Regions from separate parts of the Stenotrophomonas sp. YJH_SMC_80 genome, predicted to be linked through region 1. Evidence: riboswitches for the same ligand, from Rfam matches in the RefSeq annotation. Region 1 holds a riboswitch; the other holds the start of a gene.
The links. Region 1 has a riboswitch for glycine ahead of AC5P99_RS19555 (trimeric intracellular cation channel family protein). Riboswitches for the same ligand answer to the same signal wherever they lie in the genome.
Positions count from the first base shown of each region.

Region 1 (3,378 bases):
CTGGCCGGGGAACTTGAAATCGTGATGCGCGTGTACTTCGAGAAGCCGCGCACCACGGTGGGCTGGAAGGGCCTGATCAACGATCCGGACCTGGACGGCAGCTTCAGGATCGACAAGGGCCTGCGCATCGCCCGTGGCCTGCTGCGCGACATCAACAAGCTCGGCCTGCCGGCCGGCGTCGAGTTCCTCGACGTGATCTCGCCGCAATACATCGCCGATCTGGTGGCCTGGGGCGCCATTGGTGCGCGCACCACCGAAAGCCAGGTGCACCGCGAACTGGCCTCGGGGCTGTCGTGCCCGGTCGGCTTCAAGAACGGCACCGATGGCAACGTGAAGATCGCCGCCGACGCGGTGGGTGCGGCCTCCAATCCGCATCACTTCCTGTCGGTCACCAAGCAGGGCGGCACCGCCATCGTGTCGACCACTGGCAACCCGGACTGCCATGTGATCCTGCGCGGCGGCAAGCAGCCGAACTACGATGCAGGCAGTGTCGCCGAGGCCTGCCAGGCGCTGGCCAAGGCCAAGCTGCCGACTCGTCTGATGATCGACGCCAGCCATGCCAACAGCCTGAAGAACCCGGACAACCAGCCGAAGGTGATCGAGGACATCGCCGTTCAGTTGGAAGACGGTGAACAGCGCATCGTCGGTGTGATGATCGAGAGCCATCTGGTCGGTGGTCGCCAGGAACTGGTGGAAGGCCAACCGCTGGTCTACGGGCAGAGCATCACCGATGGCTGCATCGACTGGGACACCACCGTGACGGTGCTGGAGCGACTGGCCGCGGCCGTGCGCGCCCGTCGCGACGTGAAGGTGTCCGAAGCCGCTTGAGTGCGGCACGTGTGTGGATGGCGGCCAGTGCCTGCGGGGGTGCGGCCGCGATCAGGGCCGGTCGGAGTTGGAGACCGGCCCATCTGCACCGGCGATGCGCCTGGCGCTGCGCATGAGCGACAGCGCCAGGTACATCGCCGGGGTGGTGCGGATTCCGCCGCGCGAACCTCAATGCACTTCGTCGTGGTACACGAACTTCGGCATTTCCCAGCGGTAGTGGATCGCCAGCAGGCGCAGCGCGAAGCCGCCGCCGAGGCAGCACAGGATCGCGGTGGCGTCGGCCACGCCCCAGTGCAGCAGCAACAGGTAGGCCGCGCCGGTCAGCAGCGCGATGATCGCGTACAGCTCCTTCTGGAAGATCAGCGGCACCTCGTTGCAGAGGATGTCGCGCAGCACGCCGCCGAACGCGCCGGTCAGCATGCCGGCGATCAGCACGATCGGCATCGCATGGCCGGCTTCGCGCGCAATCGAGCAGCCGATCAGGGTGAAGGCGATCAGGCCCAGGCCATCGAGCACCAGGAAGGTGCGGCGGAAGTGGTGCATCCAGCGCGCCACCCAGGTGGCGATCAGCGCCGCGCACACGGTGAAGCCCAGGTACTCGGGATGCTTCACCCAGCCCAGCGGGTAGTGGCCGAGCAGGATGTCGCGCAGTGAACCACCGCCGAGTGCGGTGACGCAGGCGATCATGACCACGCCGAACAGGTCCATGCGGCGGCGGCCGGCGGACAGCGCGCCGGTCATGGCTTCGGCGGAAATGGCGATCAGGTAGATGATGGACAGCAGCATGGGGCAGGCTCCGGGCGCGGTGGGGCCGGCCATGCGCGGACGCCGCCATTGCCTGCGCAATGACGGAATGACGATGACCGGTGCCGCTCCCGCTGTCCTTTTGCCTGAGAGTTCAGCGGCATGGGCCGCGTGCCCCTTCGGCGGATCGTCCCGGGCATGCCCGGTGACCTCTCTCCAGCTCGGCGAGTCGAATGCATGGTTGGTGGGATTCCAGCCCACCGGCCTGAGCGATCATGGGAGCCTGCGCCTTCGGCGGGCGCCAGCGCGGCGCCTCTCTCCTGCATTCGGGCGCCAGTATATCCGCTGCAGTGCAGCACGGCATAATCCGGGCATGGCCCCGTCCCTCCGCCCGTGGTTCCTGTACCTGCTCGAATGTCGCGATGGCAGCTATTACGCCGGCATCAGCACCGACGTGGACGCGCGTTTCGCCGCCCACCAGGCTGGCAAGGGCGCGCGCTACACCCGGGCCCGGCCGCCGCTGCGGGTGCTGGCCGTGCGCGAGTACCCGGACCGGGCCGCCGCCTCCCGCGCCGAATGGCAGCTCAAGCAGCAGCCGCGCGAACGCAAGCTGGCCTGGCTGCAGGCGGTGGATGCTCGGTCCCTGTAGATCCATGGCATACATGGATGCCTCTGTGCCGCCATGCGATGATCGCCCAGCCCTCAGCGCTGGAGACCCGGATGTCCACCGTCGCCCTGTTGTTCGCTCTCTCCGCGTCAACCAGTCCGGCTGTCGACCCGGCCACCCTCGCGGCCATCGAAGCCACCTGCCATGACTACGTGGACGGTCAGCTGGAAGCCGACCCGCAGCGCGTGGCCCGTTCGCTGCACCCGGACCTGGCCAAGCGCGCGGTCCTCGGCGATACGCCCGACGAGCGGCTGGGCCTGCGCCGCATGTCGAAGGAAGAACTGGTCGCGCTGACGAAGCAGGGCGCGCTGAAAACCCCGAAGGATCAATGGGACCGCCGCTGCACGGTGCTGGACGTGACCGGCAATGCCGCCTCGGTGCGATTGGAAACGCCGTGGTTCGTCGATTACTTCCACATGGGGCGCTTCGACCAGCGCTGGGTCATCGTCAACGCGTTGTGGTACCCGAAACCGAAGGCGAAGTGAGCGCGATGCGTGCCGCCGGTAAGGCATGGGTCTCCGTCGTCGTACTGGCCGCCGGCATCGCAATGCTGCCTGGCCTGCTGTACCTGTTCGGGCTGGCGCTGGTGGAAGGCCGGCCGCAGCCGGCGGACCGCGCGCCCAGTGGTGTGGCTGCGTGCAGCAGTGAACCGCGAACAGGATTTCAGCCGATGAATCCCTGGAGTTTCGCCGCGCAGTTCTTCGACGACGACGCGATGAAGAAGAAGGTGCCAGAGGTGGAACGGGAGGCGTTCTGGATTGCCCGCCGCCATCTTTGGCGGCAGCCACGGCACGACATGCTGCGCTGGCATCTGAGCAGCACGGCACTGACGATCTGGATTACCCGCAACTGGAGTGCCGCGCAGATTGCCGACACCGCAAGGAAGGAGGACTTCTGCCGCGCATGGTCGAAACGGCGGGTGCCCGGCGGCCCGATGAAGCGGTAGATCCACGCCATGCATGGATGATGTTGGAGTCAGAGCCCTTTCCTGCGGAGAGGGGACGGACCGCGCGGCAGCCGGCCAGCGGCCGGCACTACCGTCGGGGTCGCCGGTCTTCCTGGTCATCACCGAAGATGATGCGCGCGCTGCGCTGGTAGCTCCAGTACGCCACGGCCCAGTTCAGCAGCACTACGATGCG
Region 1 covers NZ_JCAFVP010000018.1:37,812-41,189, reverse strand. Annotated here, with positions in the region: gene AC5P99_RS19560 (3-deoxy-7-phosphoheptulonate synthase) at 1-828, shown strand, start outside; gene AC5P99_RS19555 (trimeric intracellular cation channel family protein) at 997-1,614, opposite strand; glycine riboswitch at 1,697-1,802, opposite strand; glycine riboswitch at 1,816-1,905, opposite strand; gene AC5P99_RS19550 (GIY-YIG nuclease family protein) at 1,946-2,221, shown strand; gene AC5P99_RS19545 (nuclear transport factor 2 family protein) at 2,293-2,724, shown strand; gene AC5P99_RS19540 (hypothetical protein) at 2,730-3,185, shown strand; gene AC5P99_RS19535 (NAD(P)/FAD-dependent oxidoreductase) at 3,274-3,378, opposite strand, start outside.

Region 2 (3,378 bases), on a different contig from region 1:
TCCAGCGCGTCGACGTCCAGCGAGGCACCGAACACCGCAGCCACGGCGACGATGTCGGCGCGGGTGGTGGTCTCGTCCAGACTGATGCCGACCGAGTCGCTGTCGATCGCGCGCAGGTTGTAACCGGCGGCGCGTGCCTTGGCATGGATTTCATCGGCATGCACGCCGGTGACGTGCAGGGTGTCGAAGAAGTCGCCACCGACCTGCACGCCGGCATTGCGCAGCGCTGCGGCCAGGATCGAGGCCAGGCGGTGCGTGCGGCGGGCAATGCGGGTCAGGCCTTCCGGGCCGTGGTAAACGGCGTACATCGAGGCCATCACCGCCAGCAGCACCTGCGCGGTACAGATGTTGGAGGTGGCCTTCTCGCGGCGGATGTGCTGTTCGCGGGTCTGCAGGGTCAGGCGGTAGGCCGGGTTGCCCTGGGCATCGATCGAAACGCCGATCAGGCGGCCCGGCATCGAGCGCTTGTAGGCGTCACGGCAGGCCATGAAGGCGGCGTGCGGGCCACCGAAGCCGAACGGCACGCCGAAACGCTGGCTGTTGCCGACCACGATGTCCGCGCCCCATTCGCCCGGGGCAGCCAGCAGGGTCAGGGCCAGCAGGTCGGTGGCCACGGCCACCAGGCCGCCGCGTGCGTGCACGGCATCGACCAGCGCCTTGTAGTCGCCGACCTGGCCGAAGGTGTCCGGATACTGCAGCAGCAGGCCGAACGCTTCTGCTTCCAGTGCTTCGGCCGGGGTGCCGACGCGCAGCACGATGCCCATGGGCTCGGCGCGGGTACGCAGCAGTTCCAGGGTCTGTGGGTGCACGGCGTCGTGCACGAAGAAGGTGTCCGACTTCGATTTGGCCGAACGCTTGGCCAGAGTCATCGCTTCGGCGGCGGCGGTGGCTTCGTCCAGCAGCGAGGCGTTGGCGATTTCCATGCCGGTCAGGTCGGCGCACAGGGTCTGGAAGTTGATCAGCGCTTCCATGCGGCCCTGCGAGATTTCCGCCTGGTACGGGGTATAGGCGGTGTACCACGCCGGGTTTTCCAGGATGTTGCGCAGGATCACGTTCGGCGTGTGGGTACCGTAGTAACCCTGGCCGATGAAGCTGCGCAGCACGGTGTTCTTGTCGGCGATCGCACGGATCTTCGCCAGTGCCTGCACTTCGGTCATCGACTCCGGCAGTGCCAGCGGTGCCGGCGACTTGATCTTGGCCGGCACGATGGCGTCGGTCATCGCATCCAGCGACGCGTGGCCGACGACGTCGAGCATCTGCGCGATCTCGGCGTCGTTGGGGCCGATGTGGCGCTCGACGAACGCGTTGTGGTGCTCGAGCTCACGCAGGGAAGGGGTGTTCTGGGACATGGCGAAGGATCCGTCAGGAAAGGGCACACGCACGGGCACAAGCCGCCGGTCGGCGGTCTGCGGGGCGCCCCTCTGTCCTTTTGCCTGAGAGTTTAAAAGCGCGGCGGACCGCAGCTTCGTGCCCCTTCGGCGCCGGATCGAACCGGTCTCTCCAGAGTTGTGTTACGGGTGGTATCGGGCCTGAGCGATTACGGGCGTTGCGCCTTCGGCAGCGGTGTTCCGCTTCTCCCACCGTGTTGCCCCCCGATTATAGCCCGTTGCGGGCGCGGCGGCCGCCTTCGGACCTGGCGGCCGCGCCTGAATGGCCGATGGCCCGTCCGTGCGTTTTGTGCACTGCTGCATGGCATCAGGCGCAATCCCCACCTATGATGGGCGGATACCCGAATTCATCTGGCGCCGTCCCTGCTGCAGGGGACCGGCGCCCGCCGTGCGTGCCGCGCATGGCCCTGCCGGACGCCTTCCATGACCGCCGCTGTTGCTCCCTCCACCCGCCGCATGGCCCTGCTGCTCGCCGGCCTGGCCATGTTCGGTCCGTTTTCGATCGACACCATCTTCCCCGCGTTCCCGCAGCTGGCCCAGCGCCTGGCGGTGGACGAAGTGGCGGTGCAGCAGACCATCAGTGTGTACCTGCTGTTCTACGGCCTGATGAGCCTGGCGCACGGCCCGTTGTCCGATGCCTGGGGCCGCAAGCGGGTGATCCTCGGTGGCCTGGTGGTGTTCGTCGGCGCTTCGGTCGGCTGTGCGCTGTCCACCGACCTGACCACGCTGCTGGCGTTCCGCGCGCTGCAGGGCCTGTCAGCGGGCGTCGGCATGATCGTCGGCCGCGCGGTGATCCGCGACCTGTACCACGGACACGACGCGCAGCGCCTGATGAGCCAGGTATCGATGCTGTTCGGCATCGCTCCGGCCATCGCACCGATCATTGGCGGCTGGATCCTGCTCAGTGGCGCCGGCTGGCCACTGATTTTCTGGTTCCTGGTGATGTTTGCGCTGCTCCTGCTGGCGGCCACCGCACGCTACCTGCCGGAAACCCATCCGGTGGAGGCACGGGTGCCGTTGTCACCGCGCGTGCTGCTGCGTGATTACGTGCGCATCGGTTTCAACCCGCGGTTCCTGCGCCTGGCGCTGGCCGGCAGCATCGGTTTCGGCGGCATTTTCCTGTACATCTCCTCGGCGCCGGTGTTCGTGATGCAGCACCTGCATCTGGGCGAGGGTGGTTTTGCCTGGCTGTTCATCCCCACCATCGGCGGCATGACCACCGGCTCGTTCCTGTCCGGGCGCATGGCCGGGCACACCACGCCCACCCGCCAGGTGTCCATTGGTTTCGGCCTGTGTGCGCTGTCGGTGCTGCTGAATGTCGGCTACGTGGCGCTGTCGCCGCAGTTCGTGCTGCCGTGGGCGGTGCTGCCGATCTTCCTGGGCGGCATGGGCATGGCATTGATCTTCCCGATCCTGGCGCTGGCGGTGCTGGACATGTACCCGCATCAGCGCGGCCTGGCCTCGTCGCTGCAGGCCTTCGTGCAGCTGATGATCAGCACGGTGGTGGCCGGCGTGGTGTCGCCGCTGCTCAGCGCCAGCCCGCTGCACCTGGCACTGGGGCAGGCCGCGTTCTTCGCCGCCGGCTTCGTGTTCTGGTACTGGGAACACCAGCGTGAACGCGCGGCACAGGCGGCCTGCACGGGCCATTGAGCAGCGCGCAGGGGTAGGGCCGGCCGCTTTGCCCGCAACGCTTGCGAAGAGGAACGACCGGACTAGGCTGGGCACTCCAGCCAGCCGGTGCGTGGATGCACGACAGCCAGCCAATCCGATGTCGTTGCATGAGGTTCCCCATGGCTGCGCAGCAGACCTACCGCCTGTTCGAGGTGGCGCTGAAGGAGCGCCGCGTTCTTTCCCCTTCCCTGGACCGCATGGTGTTCACCGGTGCCGACGTGGCGCGGATGAAGACCGAAGGCCCTGACCAGCGCATCAAGGTGTTCTTCCCCTTGCCCGGCCAGGAGGTACCGCAGGTCCCCAGCGGTGAAGACTGGTA
Region 2 covers NZ_JCAFVP010000001.1:503,625-507,002, forward strand. Annotated here, with positions in the region: gene gcvP (aminomethyl-transferring glycine dehydrogenase) at 1-1,349, opposite strand, end outside; glycine riboswitch at 1,412-1,514, opposite strand; gene AC5P99_RS02170 (multidrug effflux MFS transporter) at 1,812-3,038, shown strand; gene AC5P99_RS02175 (siderophore-interacting protein) at 3,179-3,378, shown strand, end outside.
Region 2: it holds a riboswitch for glycine, as region 1 does, so the genes downstream of both, gcvP (aminomethyl-transferring glycine dehydrogenase) here and AC5P99_RS19555 (trimeric intracellular cation channel family protein) in region 1, are expected to answer to the same signal.